DNA from 4 places in the Roseburia sp. AF15-21 genome. Region 1 is predicted to be linked to each of the others. Evidence: predicted binding sites of a transcription regulator. Region 1 holds the regulator's gene; each other region holds the start of a gene.

Region 1 (4,935 bases):
TTTCTGAAACAGTTCAAGCTGCTTATGGGCACCCGTTTTGTCCTTTTCATCTGCCCTTGCAAAGTGGGTAAAAATCCCCTCCATTATTATATGTGGCAGCTTACTGATTTGCGCTATCTCTCCTGCATTTTCTTTTTCCACCTGATAACCAATCCGGCTCATTCCAGTATCCACTGCAATATGAATTGCCACATCCTGATTTTTCTTTGTTGCAGCTTCAGATAGTGCAACTGCCATATCATACGTAAATACGGCAGGCTCTAATTTCTGTTCTACAATAATATCATATTCATCCGGGAATGCAAAACCAAGAATCAGAATCGGTTTCTTAATTCCATGATTTCTTAAAATTACGCCTTCTTCCACTGTGGCCACACAGAAGCCATGGAGATACGGAAGCGGCTCTAATACACGGGCAAGTTCCGTTGCACCATGTCCGTATCCATCTGTTTTAATTACCGCAAACATGCTGGTATCTTTCTTTAAAAGCCGGTGCATTGCCTCCATATTCTCAATGGCCGCATCCAGATTCACGCTGGCATATACCCTGCTATATCTTTTCATTTCATTCACCTCAAATTATTATTATGACAACACATCGGATAATCCGTTTATAATTTCGCCTGCAGTCAGTCCATGCTCTGAAACTGTTTTGCTCCGTTCATCTGCTGCCGCCGCATGTACATATACCCCAAGCGGTGCCGCCTGCTCTGCAGATAGGCCCTGCGCCATCAGACTTCCAATAATTCCGCTCAGTACATCACCACTTCCCGCAGTAGCCATTCCGCTGTTACCGTTCCGGTTAATAAATGTTTTCCCATAAGGAATTGCCGTTACCGTTCTGCTGTCTTTCAAAACACAGATTACATTATATTCCCTTGCGAAATCTTCCGCAACCTGCTCAATATTTTCTTTGATATAGGAAACGGCAAGCTGTTTTAACCGGGACATTTCACCCAGATGTGGCGTTAATACCAGTTCTGTATGCGGGCGAAGAAGCTGTTCGGTCTGCTCTGCTATGATATTTAATGCATCGGCATCTACTACCATTGGTACTGCCGCATTCTTAAGTACCGTCTTTACAATACTGTGTGCCACATCACTTTTGCCAATTCCAGGTCCTAAAATAATAACATCTGCCCAGGACAGACATTCTATCAGCTGCTGTGTATCAGCCTTTTTTGCAGAATAGGTAGTAAGAACTGCCTCCGGCACTGCTGTCTGTAAGATAATACGGTTTTCTTCCGGTGTATATATTCTCACCAGACCACAGCCACTGCGATAAGCTGCCTTTGCTGCAAGAACCGCCGCACCTGCCATATTCACGCTTCCGGCAACCAAAAGGACTTTTCCAAAGGTTCCCTTGTTCGAATCAGCAGCACGATTATTTAAAAAATTTAAATCTTCCTTTGTGATTGCATAAGCTGCAGGTCTTTTATCTAACCAGCTTTCTTCTCCAATTCCGATATCCTTAACCGTAATATTTCCGCAGTATTCTGCACCAGGAAATAACACCATTCCGGTCTTGCAGTAAGCAAAGGTTACGGTATCATCTGCTTTGAATGCACCACCTAATACAGCTCCATTATCTGCCGAGACACCGGATGGTATATCCACCGCCAGCCGGTGGGCACTGCTCTGGTTTAGCCGTTCCATCAAGTGCACCAGTTCATCATCTAATTTTCGTGATAATCCTATACCAAATAACGCATCAATAATCAGGCTGTAGGAATTTGCATCCTCCATTTCATCAATAAATGGTACACCATATGATGTCAGGATTTCATACTGTTCTTTTGCCTGCTTTGAAAAATGTGTTTTATTTCCATAGAGATATACTTCAACCGGAATGTGGGATAAGTATAACAATCTTGCAATTGCCATACCATCGCCGCCATTATTTCCGGTTCCACACACTACCAGCACGCGGTTACATGAAATTTCTTTTTCCTGTATTACTTCTATCACAGAAAGTGCTGCCCGCTCCATTAGAACCATGGATGGCACTTTAAAATGTTCGATTGTATTGGTATCACATGTTTTCATTTCCCGGGAATTTACAAGATATTCCATAAATTAATTCCTTTCGTCCGCATTTTCCACCGCTTTTTTCCCCTGCAGACGGTCTTCATCTTCCTGCCGCAGATCAAATATATTTAAAATATCCACACCAAAAATATCATGCATATAAGAATAAATCTGCCGGTTGTTGATTTCACGGTTCTGTTTTTTGATGATATTTTTCTTAAGTTCTACCCTTACCTTATCAATCCAGGCCGTAATTTCATCTGCTTCTTTGCTGTTCTGTCTTAGTCTCTCATAGCAGTAACGCATGCTTTCTAACATAAGTTCCTGATTTGCACTGTTTATATTTCGTGGAAGTTCAATTAATTCATCCTCAATTTCTTCCATTTTGACATTGACTTCATCAATCAGTCTCTTGTCTTCATCTAATTTTCTGGAAGAAATATCCCCCTCATTTTCCTCATGAGTTCCTTCCATGTTGACAACAATGCTTTTCATCAACCGATTCTTTGTCTTTTTCAGTTCTTTCAAATCATTATTAAGCTTTCCCTGCTGTTCTAACAACTGATTTAACTTTTCTTCCAGCTGCTTGATTTCACTGGTTTTTCCGCTTAAAGCAAAAAGCCTGTGCCATTTCTGATCCAATACAAGTATTGGTACTTTTCTGCTTTCTAATGCTTCCAGAAATTCCTTGTCATCTTTCATGCAAAACACCTCTATTCCAGCGTTTCCTTTTTCCTTTTGTTCTTTGTCATATTATAGGATAACTGCATCAGGCTGTCTGATAAATGTACATTTTCCACTACAACATTTTCATCCAACACTTCCAGATCCACATGGGCAAAATTCCAGATTGCATGTACACCAAGGCTTACCAGCTGGTTTGCCACAGCATCTGCCTTTTCTTTCGGCATAGTCAGTGTAGCAATATCTACCTTATGTGTCTTTACAAATTCTTCCAGTTTATCAATCATTTCGATTTTATTGCCACGAATGGATTTTCCGCATAACTCCGGATTCACGTCAAACAATCCTACTATGACGAAGCCGAGTTTTTCAAACTTCACATAATTGGCAAGTGCCTGTCCTAAGTTACCAGCTCCAATAATAATAATATTATGCTGTTCATTTAATCCCATAATCTTTCCGATTTCTTCATACAGAAATTGTACATTGTAACCATATCCCTGCTGTCCAAAACCACCAAAATTATTTAAATCCTGTCTGATCTGCGATGCGGTCACTTTCATTCTTGCACTCAGTTCATTCGATGAAATACGTTCTACCCCTTCATCTAAAAGTTCCCCCAGATATCGGTAATATCTTGGCATTCTACGAATTACTGCCTGTGATATTTCTTTGCTCATTCTGCCAGTTCCTCCTGCTCTCAATACCCTACAATAATTATAGTTTCTTGCCGAAAGGATGTCAATGTGTTACAACTTTAACAATCTTTCTGTAAACTTAATTCTTCCCATTTTGCATAGAGTTCTTCCAGCGCTGCCTCTTCCTGCATCTGCTCCTCATGGATTTTGTTTAATTCATAGGAATTTGATGCTACCTCCGGCTTTGACAGTTCATCATTTAATGCTTCTATCTTTGCCTCTCTCTTAGCAATTTCATCTTCTGTACGCTTTAATTCGTTTTCCAGCTTACGTTTTGCTGCCTGCTGTTTCTTCATTTCTTCCCAGCTTAACTTCTGTTTTCCTCCGCCGGATATCTGCTCTGTTCCATTATTTTCTCCAGTTCCATCGGAAACAATGACATTTCCTTTTGCCACTGAATTGTCTGCACGATCCTGTGTAGCTGTGCCAAACGCCGCTAACTCCTGAACTTCCTTTTTCTCCAGATAATAATCGTAATTTCCAATATAATTTAGAATTGTTTCATTCTTTAAATCAAGAATTCTGCTGGCAGTTTTATTAATAAAATAACGGTCATGGGATACATAAAGCACCGTTCCGGTATAGGAATTGATGGCTGACTCTAAAATTTCCTTTGACATAATATCAAGGTGGTTGGTCGGCTCGTCCAATATCAGGAAGTTTGCATTGGATAACATCAGTTTTGCCAGTGAAACACGCCCTCTTTCTCCACCACTGATATCACGAATCCGCTTAAACACATCATCATCCGTAAATAAAAATGCTGCTAACACATTTCGAATCTTCGTTGCCTTCAGATTCGGATAAGCATCTGCAATTTCATCAAATAACGTCTTATCCGGGTCTAAGTTCTGCTGTTCCTGATCGTAATATCCGATTTCCACATTGCTTCCAAGCTTTATCTCCCCGGCATCTGCGTCTACAATTCCATTGATTATCTTTAAAATGGTGGTTTTCCCGGTACCGTTATTTCCGATTAAAGCAACTTTTTCCCCTCGCTTAATCTGAAAATCAATGTTTGAAAACAGTTTATGCTCGTAAGATTTTGAAAGACCTTTCACCGAAAGTACATCATTTCCACTGGTAATTTCCGGCTCCAATGTAATATGTATATCTGTTTTTCCATCGATTGGCTTCTCAATACGTTCTATTTTATCCAATGCCTTCTCACGGCTTTCCGCACGCTTAATGGACTTTTCCCGGTTAAAGGATTTTAACTTGGATATCACTTCTTCCTGGTGCTTGATTTCCCGCTGCTGGTTATAATACTGTCGCAAAAGACTTTCCCGCTGTATTTCCTTCTGCCTCGCATATGCGGTATAATTTCCCGGAAATACCGTTGCCGTATGGCGGGATATTTCCACTACCTTCGTAACAATCCGGTCTAAGAAATAACGGTCATGGGCTACGATAATTACGGCTCCTTTATAATTCAAAAGATAGTTTTCAAGCCATGCAATCGATGCCATATCAAGGTGGTTGGTCGGCTCGTCGAGCATGATAATGTCAGGCTTGGTTACCAGAA
Region 2 (4,935 bases), on a different contig from region 1:
GCGATTCCGGCTCCGATTACAATGCTGTCGTACATTTCTGTTCTCCTTCCCCCTTGGTAATCCTCATTCAATTATACACATTTGTCATTTGTTTTCCAATTCATTTTTTCTTAGGATTTCTTTAAGGCACTTCGTTTACAATTTATTCATATTTTATTTACAGCCTTCTAACAATCCGGGCATATTGTTTTCACATTCTGCTTTTATACTATAACTAAGCTGAGAAAGAAAAAAGCGATAATTTTATTTTTTCATAGACCTTGCATCAGATGCAAGGTTCCTCCCAAAAAATAGTGTTTTTAACACTTACCATAAAAAATCTTTTTCATATGAAAGGCCGGTGATAATCACCGGCTCCCTCTTTTTTCTATGGCTTTTCTGCTATTCTTCCTTATATCTGTCATTTCCAAGACGAATGTTCATATATCCCGTGTATCTGGAAAATGCTGCCGGAATCGGATACTGTTCTTCCGTTTCTTTCACATCCACAAAGAGCATATTCTGATACTCCTGCTCTGTCTCATCAATCTGCACTGCATATCCTGTCATATGCCATTCAATATGGGAAAAAATATGCCTGCTGTCTTCTAATTTTTTCAAACGAATCGGTGACAACCCCATTTTCTTAAGATAGGTAATAACTTCCTCTTCCTTAAGATGCCCTTCCACATTTGGAAATTCATAGAGTCCAGCTAAAAGTCCCTTGTTGGCCCGTTTATGCAAAAGGACCTTATCCTCTGCCTTTATAACAAGAACTGTTCTGTCCTCTATCCTTCTTGCCTTCGCCTTGCTCTTTACCGGAAGTTCTCTCCAGCGTCCACTCTTTTGTGCCCGGCAGACTTCTTTCCAAGGACATGCTTCGCATAAAGGTGCCCCATTCGGCAGACATACCGTTGCACCAAGCTCCATCAGTGCCTGGTTAAAAGCTCCCGCCCTGTTTTCCGGCATAATTTCCAATAAGTCCTTCTCCATTGCCGTCCGCACAGATGCTTTCATGATATCCGCATCATCCTCTGTTACCCGGGATATGACACGGAGCACATTTCCATCCACCGCCGGTACCGGAATGCCAAATGCGATAGATGCGATGGCACCTGCCGTATAATGACCAATTCCTTTCAACTTTATCAGTGCCTCATAATCTGCCGGAAGCTCTCCATGATAATTCTCCATGACCGTCTGTGCCGCAATCTGCATATTTCTCACCCGGTTGTAGTATCCAAGTCCTTCCCAGAGTTTCAAAAGCTTCTCCTCCGGGCAGTCTGAAAGTGCTGCCACATCCGGCAGCTCCTTTAAAAACCGGTCAAAATATGGTTTTACCGCTTCCACTCTGGTCTGCTGCAGCATAATTTCAGACACCCACACCCGGTATGGGGTCGGCTCATTGCGCCAGGGCAACACTCTGGCATGGTCTTTAAACCAATTTAATAATGGTTCTATCAGGGTTGTCAGGTCAAATGGTTCTCTCATGGTTCCTCTTTCTAATTCTATTTCGTGGTTATTGCTAATATTCCGGCAGTCCGGGTATCTTATCAACAATACCATCTACTCACGTAAATCAAATGCATCACATAATAATTTTCCAATTATTAGAACTGTGCTACGAATTCAGCAATTTTCTCCAGACAGGCACGAATGACATCCTGCGAATATGCATAGGAGCATCGTACAAAGCCTTCTCCGCATGTACCGAAGGCATTTCCCGGGATAACGGCTACCTTCTGTTCCTGCAACAGGCGGTTACAGAATTCTTCACTGGTAAGTCCTGTTTTTCGAATGTCCGGAAATACATAGAATGCGCCTTCCGGTTCTGCTACGGATAATCCCATCTTACGGAATCCCTCTACCATCAGTGTTCTTCTGGCATCATACTCTTCCCGCATGACTGCAATCTCTTCATCTCTCACCGGACTGGTCAATGCTTCCAATGCCGCATACTGGCTGGTGGTTCCTGCTGACATAGTTGTAAACTGATGTATTTTATTCATATGGAAAATAACATCCTTTGGTCCTGCTGCAATTCCCATACGCCATCCGGTCATGGCAAATGCTTTGGAAAATCCGTTTAATACAACGCAGCGCTCATACATGCCCGGAAGGGATGCGATGGAAACATGTTTCTTTCCATAGGTTAATTCTGCATAGATTTCATCGGTAATCACGAACAAATCATGTTCCTTTACCACTTCTGCGATTGCCTCTAAATCTTCCTTTTCCATAATGGCTCCGGTCGGATTGTTCGGATAGGAAATCAGTAAGACTTTGGATTTCTCCGTTATCTTTTCCTCTAACTGTTCTCTGGTCAGACGGAATTTATTCTCCGCTCTTAATTTTAATGATACCGGAACACCGCCACATAATTCAATACATGGAATATAGGAAACGTAGGAAGGTTCTGCCACTAAGACTTCCTCCCCCGGATTCACCAGTGTCCGAAGAGCTAAATCAATTCCTTCGCTGGCTCCCATGGTAATCAGTATTTCGTCCTGTTTATCATAATGCAAATCAAATTTTGTCAGATAATCCGCTGCCGCTGCACGCAGCTCTACCGTTCCGCGGTTATCGGTGTATTTGGTATCCCCCTTTTTTATAGAAGCAATCGCTGCCTCTCTTACATGCTCCGGTGTCGGGAAATCCGGTTCGCCTACACCCAGTGAAAGTGCGCCTTCCATGGTATTTGCCACATCAAAAAAATCCTTGATTCCGGAATCCGGCATATCCTGTACGGTTTTTGATAAGTATGATTTTGTATCTTTCATTTTCATTGACCTCTCTTTGTACAAGTCCTGTCATGTAATTACGCAATTATTTTTTAGAAGCAGTGGTTTTCGAATTTTAAGCAGCTTTTCTATAAGATTTTTTGTTGAAAGCAGAATGTATACAATTCTTAAAAGTGCTTTTTTCTTATTGTTGTCTGTTTTGCCGCCTGCTTTGACCGGATGCCTTCCAGGGTCCGCCTGTTACGGATATCTAAGGCACCTTTAAGCAGCTCTAGGCATTTCTGCTTATAAAGCTGTTTTTCCGGCAACCGGCGCATAGTCACATCCGTGCTCCAATGCGCCTTCCTGGCACATCCATGTGCCAGGATTGCCAGTTGACAAAAGAAATGCCAAGAGCTGCTAGCAAGGCACCTAAATGATATCCGTATTCAGGCGAACCCTAGAAGGCATACTGTCAAACATTGGAAAAACAGGCATTATCCCAAGAGAAAAAAGCGCTTTTGTAGAATTGTGGCATTCTGATTTCTAAAAAGACTATAGAAAAGCTGCTTAAAATTCCAAAAATCCGCTTCCTCACAAAAACCATTGCGTAATCACATGACAAGTCTTTTCCTATTGTAGCACAATCCCTGTAAAATACCAGTTTTTATTGACAAATCCCACCAAAAGTTATACCATTATAAGTATTGAAACATTGTTAATAATTTATCAATCAGGAGGGTCCTATTTCATGAACAACTTAACTTTAACAGTTGAAAACGAAATTGCAGTTCTTACTATTACCAGACCTGCAGCATTAAACGCATTGAATTCCGAAACATTGGATGAACTGAACACTGTTCTTACCGAAATCGAGGGAAGAGACGATATCAAAGTCGTTATCTTAACCGGTGGTGCTGATAAGAAAGGTAACGAATTCAAATCTTTCGTTGCTGGTGCTGACATCGCTGAGATGGTTAACTTCTCTGCTGCTGAAGCAAGAGCATTCGGTATGAAAGCTTCTGTTCCATTCTTTAAATTAATGAATATGAGACAGGTAACTATTGCTGCTGTTAATGGATTCGCTTTAGGTGGCGGATGCGAAATTTCTATGGCGTGTGATATCCGTATTGCTTCTGACAACGCAGTATTCGGACAGCCTGAGTGTGGTCTTGGAATCATCCCAGGATTCGGTGGTACACAGAGACTTGCCCGTCTTGTTGGCATGGGACGTGCAAAAGAAATGATCTTCACCTGCGATAACATCGATGCAAACGAAGCATACCGCATCGGACTTGTAAACAAAGTTGTTGCAAAAGAAGAATTAATGCCAACCGCAAAGGCTATGGCAGAGAAAATTATCTCTAAAGGAAGCTATGCAGTATCTATCGCAAAGGCTGCTATCAACAACGGATATGATATGGATATCAAGAACGCTGTTGAAATGGAAGCCAACCTGTTTGGCGTAACCTGCTCTACCCATGATAAAAAAGAAGGCATGAGTGCTTTCTTAGAGAGAAGAGCTGCTGACTTAACAGATTTCTAATCAAACTTATACTTAGACAATACCAAAGGGGATATTCCGGCAGCATCTGGAATATCCCCTTTCATAAAAGGAGAATGCATCATGTTAGATAAAAAAATTGGTTTTATCGGAAGCGGTAATATGGGTCGTGCCATGATTGGCGGAATTATCTCTTCCGGTCTGGTTCCTGCCAGCCACCTGATTGCCAGTGCGAAAACCCAGGTCACACTGGATACACTTTCTGAGCAGTATGGTATCCGCACCACCTTAGACAATGAGACTGTTGCTGTAGAATCCGATATCATTTTTCTTGCTGTAAAACCATATCTTTATGAAACAGTCATCAAAGAAATCAAAGACTGTGTAACCGATGACAAAATCATAGTTGCCATTGCTGCCGGCCAGACCATTTCACGGATTGAATCTTTATTCAGCAAAGATATTAAACTGGTTCGTACCATGCCAAATACACCGGCTATGGTTCAGGAAGCCATGTCTGCCATTACCCCAAATGAGCATATCACAGAAGAAGAAACCAAAATGGTTGTCTCTCTCTTTGAAAGCTTTGGTAAAGCAGAAATTGTACCGGAAAGTCTTATGGATGCCGTAGTCGGAGTCAGTGGTTCCTCACCGGCTTATGTCTATATGTTTATTGAAGCAATGGCTGACGCAGCTGTTAATGACGGTATGCCGCGTGCCCAGGCTTATAAA
Region 3 (4,935 bases), on a different contig from region 1:
AGAAGTTGCCCCTTTGGTATAAAAACCACCCAGCAGGGCAAGCCCTACTGCCGGAATGGAGATAAGCTGCTGCAGGCCAAATGCCAGCAGAGCCGGAAGAAAACAGAACATAATTCTGCCAAATCGCTTCATGAAAAAACCTCCTCAAGTATCATCACTTTTCTTGGCACATTATAACAATTATGAAGCGAATATGCAAACTACTGAGGTACCGCCTGTTTAAAAATACATGGAAAAATGTATTTTTAAATGCAGACAAATACTCTCCGGGTACTTGTGAAATAGGCGGAATCATGCTATACTAGGCGTTATGTTGATATATTTTATGATGCTGTATGAAATATAAATTCACATAATTATAATCAGAGGAGGAATAAATATGAAGAACATGAAGAAATTTGCAGCACTTTTATTAACTGCAGCAATGACAGTAGCAATGGTAGGATGTGGCTCATCTGTAGCTGCAAACACAGTAAATTCCAAGGATGACCTTCCGGGAAAGAAAATCGGTGTTCAGCTTGGAACAACCGGAGATGCCGATGCAACAGCATACGAGGACGAAGGAAGCACCGTAGAGCGTTACAACAAAGGTTCTGATGCAATCCAGGCATTAAAGACCGGTAAGATCGACTGTGTAATCATCGACAAGCAGCCTGCAGAGGCATTTGTTGAGAAGAATGATGACTTGAAAATCTTAGATGATACCTTTGATGCAGAGGAATATGCAATCTGTATCGCAAAAGATAACACAGATTTAACAGACGAATTCAACAAAGCAATCGAAGAGTTAAAAGCAGACGGAACAATCGATACTATCATCAGCAACTATATTGGTGATGAAACAGGAGAGCATCCATATGAGACTCCGGAGGGAACAGAATATCCAAACGGAAAACTTACCATGGCAACCAATGCACAGTTTGAGCCATACGAATATTATGATGGTGACAACGTAGTTGGTATCGATGCAGATATCGCAAAAGCAATCTGTGACAAGCTTGGTTATGATTTAGAGATTGAAGATATGGAATTTGATGCAATCATCGCAGCAGTATCTTCCGGTAAAGCAGATTTTGGTGCAGCAGGAATGACTGTAACAGAAGACCGTCTTAAGAACATTGACTTTACAGATACTTATGCAACAGCAAGCCAGGTTATTGTAGTAAGAAATAAATAATCGGTATAGGAGGAAAGACCTTGAGCGATTTTTTAAGCAGCTTTCAACAGGATTTTATAGAGAAAGACAGATATCTTTATCTGTTACGTGGCCTTGGCAATACACTGCTTATTGCAGTGCTTGCAGTACTTCTGGGTATTGTGGTTGGATTTTTAGTCGCAATTATCCGTTCCACCCATGATAAACATGGTGGATTAAATGTTTTGAATTTTATATGTAAAGTGTATCTTACCATATGGCGTGGAACCCCTACGATGGTACAGCTTTTGATTATGTACTATATTATTCTGGTTGCACTCGATAATAAGATTGCAGTGGCTGTAATCGCTTTTGGTTTGAATTCGGCTGCCTATGTGGCAGAGATTGTACGTTCCGGAATCATGTCTGTAGACGAAGGACAGTTTGAAGCTGGACGAAGCCTCGGATTGAATTATTCGCAGACCATGCGTCTGATTATTCTGCCACAGGCATTTAAGAATGTACTTCCGGCACTGGCAAATGAGTTTATTACCTTACTGAAAGAGACTTCCATCAGTGGATATATTGCAATCCCGGATTTGACAAAGGGTGGCGATATCATCCGCAGCCAGACTTATGACCCATTCTTACCATTGTTCGGGGTTGCAATTATCTACCTGATAATCGTTATGATTTTAACGGCTGGTGTACATAAACTGGAAACGAGGTTGAGAACAAATGAGCGATAAGAAGGTATTGATTGAAGTAAAGGATTTGTGTAAATCCTTTGGAAATGTAAATGTATTAAATGGTATCTCCACAGAAATCGCCCAGGGAGAGGTGGTTGCCATCATCGGACCATCCGGTTGTGGTAAATCCACATTCTTACGTTCCTTAAATCTTTTAGAGGAGCCGACTTCCGGTGTGATTACTTTTGAAGGAACAGATATCACGGATAAATCCGTAGACATCAACAAGATGCGTCAGAAGATTGGAATGGTATTCCAGCAGTTCAATCTGTTCCCGAATTATACCGTAAAAGGAAATATCATGCTGGCACCGGTTCAGACCGGACTTATGAATAAGGAAGAGGCATCTAAGCGTGCGGACGAGCTTTTGATGAGAGTCGGACTGTCTGATAAAGCAGATACCTATCCGGCAATGCTTTCCGGTGGACAGAAACAGCGTATTGCAATTGCAAGAGCACTGGCAATGAATCCGGATGTCATGTTATTTGACGAGCCGACTTCCGCACTGGATCCGGAAATGGTAGGAGAAGTTCTTGAAATTATGAAAGAACTGGCACAGGACGGAATGACTATGGTAGTGGTAACGCACGAAATGGGATTTGCAAGAGAAGTGGCAAGCCGTGTCATGTTTATCAATGAAGGACAGATTCAGGAAGAGAATACACCGGCAGAATTCTTCGCCAATCCACAGAATCCGCGTCTTTGCGACTTCCTTTCCAAAGTATTGTAGGGAAAGAACAGATAAAACGGAAAAAATAGTTGATAAAAAGTTTTCATAAGCTATTGCAATCAGAAAAGAAATAGTCTATGATAAAACCGTTATATGACTGACGGATAAGTGGAAAAACCACATGAAGTATAACGAAAACGAGCCGACCGTCTGGGCGATGAACCTGGAGGACTGGCTCGTTTTCTTTTGTATGTTATTTTGAACACCAAAAGATATTGACAAAAAAATGACAGTCAGTATATACTAACTACAGTTAAACAAGACTAATTAGTAACCATTCAGTGTTCATACTGAATACATTTTTTTAGGAGGATATCGTAATGATTGAAATGAAAGAGTGGGATGGATTCGAAGGACGTCTCTGGAAAGAAGAAATCAATGTTCGTCAGTTCATTCAGGACAACTACACTCCATATGATGGAGATGAGAGCTTTTTAGCTGAGCCGACAGATGCAACCAACAAGCTATGGGATGCACTTCAGAAATTACAGAAAGAAGAGCGTGCCAAGGGCGGCGTTCTTGATATGGAGACAGAGGTTGTAACCGGAATTACAGCTTATGGTCCGGGATATATCGATGAAAGCTTAAAAGATTTAGAGCAGGTAGTTGGTCTTCAGACTGACAAACCATTAAAGAGAGCTTTCATGCCATATGGTGGAATCAAGATGGCTGTTCAGGCATGTGAGACCTACGGTTATGAAGTAAATGATAAATTAAAAGAAATTTTCACCAAGTATCATAAGACACACAATACAGCAGTATTTGATGCTTATACACCGGAAATGATGAAGGTTCGTCATGCTAAGATTTTAACAGGTCTTCCGGATACCTACGGTCGTGGACGTATTGTAGGTGATTACCGCCGTGTAGCATTATACGGACTGGATTACTTAATCGCTGAGAAGAAGAAGGACAAAGCCAACTGCGGATGCGGACAGATGACAGATGATGTCATCCGTTTAAGAGAAGAAATTGCAGAGCAGATTAAATGTCTGGAAGACATGAAGAAACTGGCTGAGATTTACGGATATGATATTTCAAGACCTGCAACCAATGCAAAAGAGGCTGTTCAGTGGTTATACTTCGGATACCTTGCAGCAATCAAGACACAGAACGGTGCAGCGATGTCAGTAGGACGTGTTTCTACTTTCCTTGATATTTATATTAAGAGAGATATGGATAAGGGAATTCTTACTGAGCAGCAGGCTCAGGAGCTGATTGACCATTTCACAATGAAACTTCGTATGGTTAAATTCGCACGTATTCCTTCTTATAACCAGTTATTCTCCGGTGACCCTGTATGGGCAACCCTTGATGTAGCAGGAACAGGTGTAGACGGACGTTCCATGGTAACCAGGACAGACTTCCGTTTCCTTCATACTTTAGAGAATATGGGACCGGCACCGGAACCAAATCTTACTGTATTCTATTCATCCAGACTGCCACAGACCTTCCGTGATTATGCAGCACGTATCTCGATTGAAACAAGCTCAATCCAGTATGAAAACGATGATGCAATGAAACCGGTATGGGGCGATGATTATGCAATCTGCTGCTGTGTATCTGCTACACAGACAGGTAAAGAGATGCAGTTCTTCGGCGCTCGTGCAAACCTTGCAAAATGTCTGCTTTACGCAATCAACGGTGGTGTTGATGAAAAATCAGGCGAGCAGGTAGGACCAAACTACGCACCAATTACAGCTGAATATCTTGACTATGATGAAGTAATGGCAAAATATGACAAGATGATGGACTGGTTAGTAGACATCTATGTAAATACACTGAACCTGATTCAGTATATGCATGATAAATATTACTATGAAGCAGCAGAGCTTTCTCTGATGGATACCGACTTAAAGAGAACTTTTGCAACCGGTATTGCAGGATTTTCACATGTTATCGATTCTCTTTCTGCAATCAAATATGCAAAAGTAAAAGTCGTACGTGATGAGAACGGACTTGCAAAAGACTTCGAAATCGAAGGAGACTTCCCGAAATATGGAAATGATGATGACCGTGCCGATGAAATCGGAGTATGGCTGCTTAAGACTTTCATGGATAAATTAAAGAAACATCATACTTATCGTGATTCTGAGCCTACAACTTCTATCCTTACCATTACTTCTAACGTAGTATATGGTAAAGCAACCGGAGCTATGCCGGATGGACGTAAAGCCGGCGAACCGCTTTCACCGGGAGCTAACCCATCTTACGGTGCAGAGCAGAACGGACTTTTAGCTTCCTTAAACTCTCTGACCAAGCTTCCATATGAGTGGGCATTGGATGGTATTTCCAATACACAGACCATCAATCCTGGCGCA
Region 4 (4,935 bases), on a different contig from region 1:
TCTGCTCTTCTGTACCGTAAGTCATAATTGGGTCGATGCAAAGAGAAGTATGTGCAGATACGATAACACCTGTTGTACCACAAACTTTAGATAACTCTTCTACACACATAACATAGGTTAATGGGTCACATCCCTGTCCGCCGTACTCCTTTGGTACCGGAATTCCCATGAAACCAAATTTTGCCATTTTATCAACTGTTCCCTGTGGGAATACTTCTGTCTCATCAACTTCCTGAGCCAGAGGTTTTACTTCGTTTTCTGCGAAATCTCTGAACAGAGTTCTCGCCATTTCATGTTTCTTATCTAAACTGAAATCCATGTTCTGAAATCCTCCATAAATTTTATTTTACTGAGCGTCAACCGGGGTCTTTGTACGGTCAGCGTTGTATACATAGAATCCTTTTCCGCTCTTAGCGCCGAGGTTACCACCACGAACCATTTTACGGATTAATGGACATGCACGATATTTGCTGTCGCCTGTCTCGTTGTAAAGTACATCCATGATTGCAAGGCAGATGTCAAGACCAATGAAGTCACCTAACTCAAGAGGTCCCATTGGATGATTTGCACCAAGCTTCATAGCTGCGTCGATACCTGCGATATCAGATACACCTTCCATTTTGATAAATGCAGCTTCGTTAATCATTGGGATTAAGATACGGTTTACTACGAAACCTGCAGCTTCATTTACCTGTACCGGAGTTTTTCCGATTTCTACAGAGATTTTCTTAATAGCTTCTACTGTTTCAGCAGGAGTATTTACACCAGCGATAACTTCGATTAATTTCATTCTGTCTGCCGGGTTGAAGAAATGCATACCTACCATTGGACGGGTAAGACCATTTCCGATTTCTGTAATAGAAAGACTGGATGTATTAGAAGCAAAGATACATTCTGGTTTAGCAATCTTATCAAGCTCCTGGAATGTTGTCTTCTTAACGCCCATATCTTCGAATGCTGCTTCTACGATTAAATCGCAGTCTGCGCAAAGATTCTCTTTTAAACCTGGTGTGATTTTAGCAAGGATTCCGTCAACAGTTTCCTGTGTCATTTTTCCTTTTTCTACCAGTCTTGCATATCCTTTTGCGATTTTCTCTTTTCCGCCATCAGCCCATTCCTGCTTGATGTCGCAAAGAGCTACTTCATATCCTTCTACCTGAGCAAATGCTTTTGCAATGCCCTGTCCCATGGTACCTGCACCAATAACGCCAACTTTCATGTTAGTCCTCCTTAAAAATTTATGTATTATATTTACCCGAAAACGAAAGCCTTCTGGGTTATAACTTGCAACGCAAGACCCGAGAAGCGTTTTGCACTTCCCGGGTATATTTACTTATTCAGAAAGAGTGAATTAGTCTCTCTCAACGATTGTTGAGCAGCCCATTCCACCACCGATACACAGAGTAGCAAGACCTTTCTTAGCGTCTCTCTTCTGCATCTCATGAAGCAATGTAACTAAGATACGGCATCCAGATGCTCCAACAGGATGTCCAAGTGCGATTGCACCACCGTTTACGTTAACCTTAGACATATCGAATCCAAGATCTCTTGCAACTGCGATTGACTGAGCAGCGAATGCTTCGTTTGCCTCGATTAAGTCGAAGTCATCGATAGACATTCCGGTTCTTGCAAGAACTTTCTTTGTAGAAGCAACAGGTCCAACACCCATGATTTCCGGTTCAACTCCGCCAAGTGCTCCTGCAACCCATGTAGCCATTGGTTTAACACCAAGCTCTTTTGCTTTTTCTTCGCTCATAACAACGATTGCTGCTGCGCCATCGTTGATACCGGAAGCGTTACCTGCAGTAACAAGTCCGCCCTCTTTACCAGAGCAGCATCTTAATTTGCTTAATGACTCAGCAGTTGTGCCTGGACGTGGTCCCTCATCTGTGTCAAACATAACAGTTTCTTTCTTAACCTTAACAGGTACAGGAACGATTTCGTCTTTGAATCTGCCTTCAGCAATTGCTTTTTCACATTTCTGCTGGCTGTTTGCTGAGAACTCGTCTAACTCTTCACGGGTAATTCCGTATTTGTCACATACGTTCTCTGCTGTAATCATCATATGATAATGATTAAATGCGTCTGTTAATGCATCATTTACCATGGTATCGATAATTGTTGCATTGTTCATACGATATCCAAAACGAGCTTTTGTCATAGCGTAAGGTGCCATAGACATGTTCTCCATACCACCTGCAACAACGATGTCTGCCTGACCAGCCATAATCATGTTTGCAGCTTCGTTTACACATTTCAAACCAGAACCACAAACTACGTTTAATGTAAATGCAGGAACCTCGATTGGTAAACCTGCTTTGATAGAAGCCTGACGTGCAACGTTCTGTCCCTGTGCTGCCTGGATTACACATCCCATCATTACTTCATCAACCTGTTCTGGTTTAACACCAGCTCTGTTTAATGCTTCTTTGATTACGATTGCGCCTAAATCTGCGGCTGGAGTATTGCTTAAAGCTCCTCCCATTTTACCGATTGCGGTACGACATGCGCCTGCTAAAACTACTTTCTGTGCCATTTTCTCGTCTCCTTCTGAATTAAATTTGCCTTTTACTATTGTTATTTTTTTAACAATCTTTTGTAAAAAAAATAAAAGAAAGCCTTTCCGGCTCTTTCCCGACAATCTGATGTTATCATAGAAAGGGGATTTTTGCAAGTGAAACTTGCTTTATTGAGCCGGATTTTCAGCTTTCCTTAATAAAATACATGGTTTCCGATTACAGTTCCATTAATCAGTCCGTTGTTTCTGCGGAAATATAAGCAGTTTAAGGTTCTTGTGCCTGCTAACACTTCTGTTGCAGCCTGCACACAGGACGCATCTGCCCCGGATGAAAGCACTACTGCGAAACGACCGCTGGCTACCGGTGAGAACTGCCCGCTCTGATAGATGACACCTACCACGGTATCCGGGAAATAACTGCTGTCCACACGGTTCATGACCACGCTTCCAACGGCAAGCTTCCCTTCATAGCTTTCGCCGCCTGCTTCGCACTGGATCAGTGCTGCCAGCATGGCAACATCACTGGCATTCACTGTCCCGCCACCGGAAGCATCGCTTCCTGTGGTATTATCCCCGGTGGATGTCCCATCCGGATTTGCATTATTATCTGAAGCAGCTGGCTGCTGACTGTTAATAAGTTCCTCTTCCTGACGCTTAATCTCCTCCTGACGGGCAGCATCTTCTTTCGCCTTCTGTGTCTCTAATTCTTCCTCATAGGCTTTCTGTCTTGCGATTTCCGCATCTGTGTCTGCTATTTCTGTCTCTGCATCTGCAACATCCGACTTTGCTGCGCTTATTTTTTCCTGCTGGGCTGCCACCAGACTGTCTGCCTTGCTCTTCTGCTCCTGCTTCGTCTGTTCTGCCGCAAGCAGTTCTTCTTTTGCCGTCTCTAAATCTTCCTTCTGCTGTTTTAATTCAGCCAGTGTATCCTCATAATCAGAAAGCTCCTGCCTGTCATAATCATAAATGGATTTGGCATATTCCATCCGGTTTAAAAAATCCGAAAAGGAGCTTGCTCCAAGCAGCAGCTCCAGGTAAGACTGATTGCCATTTTCGTACATATATTGTACTCTTTTCTTCATGGCTTCGTACTGGCTCTCAGAACGTGTTGTCAGCTCTGCAATCCGGCTTTCTGCTGCTTCAATCTCCACATTTTTCGCCGCAATTTCATCCTGGGTATCCGCCAGTTCGTTGCTGATTTCCTGCAATCCATTATTTAATTCCGTCAGTTCATCGGAAAGATTTATCTGATATTCTTTCAAGGAATCAAGCTGCGACTGCTGTTCCTCTCTCTGACGTTCCAGCTCTTCCACGCTGCTTCCGGTGTCCTTAGATGCCAGATCCACTCTTTCCTTGGTACCGGTGTCTGCCTGCACCGTCATCTGTATCATCAGAAACAGTATCAGCAATGCGGAAAACATACGTCGTTTACTGTTTTTCTTCATATCTTTATCCTCTTTTATGGATTTATCACGCCTCTTGTTTTCTTCCTTTATTATAGACGGCTTTCTTATGAAAATGCAACGAAAAACTACACTTCTTTTTCAATCCCAAGATTGTTTTTCCTCTCTGCTTGTGCTATATTTGAACTAGGAATTTTAACGGAGAAAAACATATTTTGTAAGGAGGTAACCGCTATGCTATTTATACGGACAGATGACTTAAAACCCGGCATGCGTCTTGCTAAACCTATCTATAATAAATTGGGCGTCATGCTTTATGACCGCGACACCAGACTGACCCGGCAGGGTATCGAAAGTATCCGGAATTTCGAGCTGATTGGTATTTATATTCTGGAGCCTGCCGAACCGGTTCCGCCATTATCCGACGAGGATATTGCTTTCGAACAGTTCCAGACCATTTCCATGTTCCAGCTTCGCGACTGCATGGATATGATTCGTAAAGGCAGACAGCCGGACAAGCTTCCAACGCTGGTCTCTTCGATTCTGTCCCAGTATGGCCGTCTTGACCACAAGCTGAACTTTGCGCAGAATTTAAGAAGCTCTGCGGATTATGTATACAAGCATTCCATCAGCGTTGCTATTCTGGTCGCCATGCTGACTCACCAGTTAAATATGCCGGATGATTTTCAGCAGACCTGTGTAACGGCTGCTCTGCTCTATGATTTTGGCTGGCTTTTAGTTCCGACCGAGCTTGCTGAAAAAACGGATCCTTTAACAGAAGAAGACGAAAAGAAAATCCTTGCCTGCCGTATCAAGAGCTTAGATTATCTGAATCCGCAGACTCACAGTATAAAGTTATCACCGGATGCTTTAAGAATCATTACCCAGTTTATTACACTCTCCGCTCCGGAAGAGGCTGCTGACCCATCCAAGATTTTCCGCAGCAGCGGCACAAAGCTTTTACAGGTTGCAGATGCCTTTGACCGGATGACCGCCATGAGCCTAACCAATGAG

The links. The regulator Rex, encoded in region 1, represses fermentation and respiration genes when NADH is low (regulators of the CRP and FNR family bind a similar motif). The targets are predictions, from matches to a motif close to ATTGTTAANTANTTAACAAT.
Region 2: a site for Rex is predicted at 3,414-3,433, ahead of DWW33_RS08355 (enoyl-CoA hydratase-related protein). Genes of this name have one in related genera too.
Region 3: a site for Rex is predicted at 2,829-2,848, ahead of pflB (formate C-acetyltransferase). Genes of this name have one in related genera too.
Region 4: a site for Rex is predicted at 2,574-2,593, ahead of DWW33_RS07350 (acetyl-CoA C-acetyltransferase). Genes of this name have one in related genera too.

What each region holds. Positions count from the first base shown of each region.
Region 1 is NZ_QUHG01000001.1:206,839-211,773, reverse strand. Features, by position in the region: gene alr (alanine racemase) at 1-564, opposite strand, end outside; gene DWW33_RS00985 (NAD(P)H-hydrate dehydratase) at 586-2,073, opposite strand; gene DWW33_RS00980 (hypothetical protein) at 2,077-2,730, opposite strand; gene DWW33_RS00975 (redox-sensing transcriptional repressor Rex) at 2,742-3,392, opposite strand; gene DWW33_RS00970 (ABC-F family ATP-binding cassette domain-containing protein) at 3,470-4,935, opposite strand, start outside.
Region 2 is NZ_QUHG01000004.1:292,343-297,277, forward strand. Features, by position in the region: gene glf (UDP-galactopyranose mutase) at 1-35, opposite strand, end outside; gene mutY (A/G-specific adenine glycosylase) at 382-1,470, opposite strand; gene DWW33_RS08350 (pyridoxal phosphate-dependent aminotransferase) at 1,590-2,759, opposite strand; gene DWW33_RS08355 (enoyl-CoA hydratase-related protein) at 3,451-4,245, shown strand; gene proC (pyrroline-5-carboxylate reductase) at 4,327-4,935, shown strand, end outside.
Region 3 is NZ_QUHG01000004.1:249,232-254,166, reverse strand. Features, by position in the region: gene DWW33_RS08155 (type II CAAX endopeptidase family protein) at 1-132, opposite strand, end outside; gene DWW33_RS08150 (transporter substrate-binding domain-containing protein) at 380-1,177, shown strand; gene DWW33_RS08145 (amino acid ABC transporter permease) at 1,198-1,884, shown strand; gene DWW33_RS08140 (amino acid ABC transporter ATP-binding protein) at 1,874-2,614, shown strand; ZMP/ZTP riboswitch at 2,698-2,777, shown strand; gene pflB (formate C-acetyltransferase) at 2,935-4,935, shown strand, end outside.
Region 4 is NZ_QUHG01000004.1:71,912-76,846, forward strand. Features, by position in the region: gene DWW33_RS07340 (acyl-CoA dehydrogenase) at 1-319, opposite strand, end outside; gene DWW33_RS07345 (3-hydroxyacyl-CoA dehydrogenase family protein) at 347-1,219, opposite strand; gene DWW33_RS07350 (acetyl-CoA C-acetyltransferase) at 1,352-2,536, opposite strand; gene DWW33_RS07355 (cell wall hydrolase) at 2,713-3,963, opposite strand; gene DWW33_RS07360 (HD-GYP domain-containing protein) at 4,156-4,935, shown strand, end outside.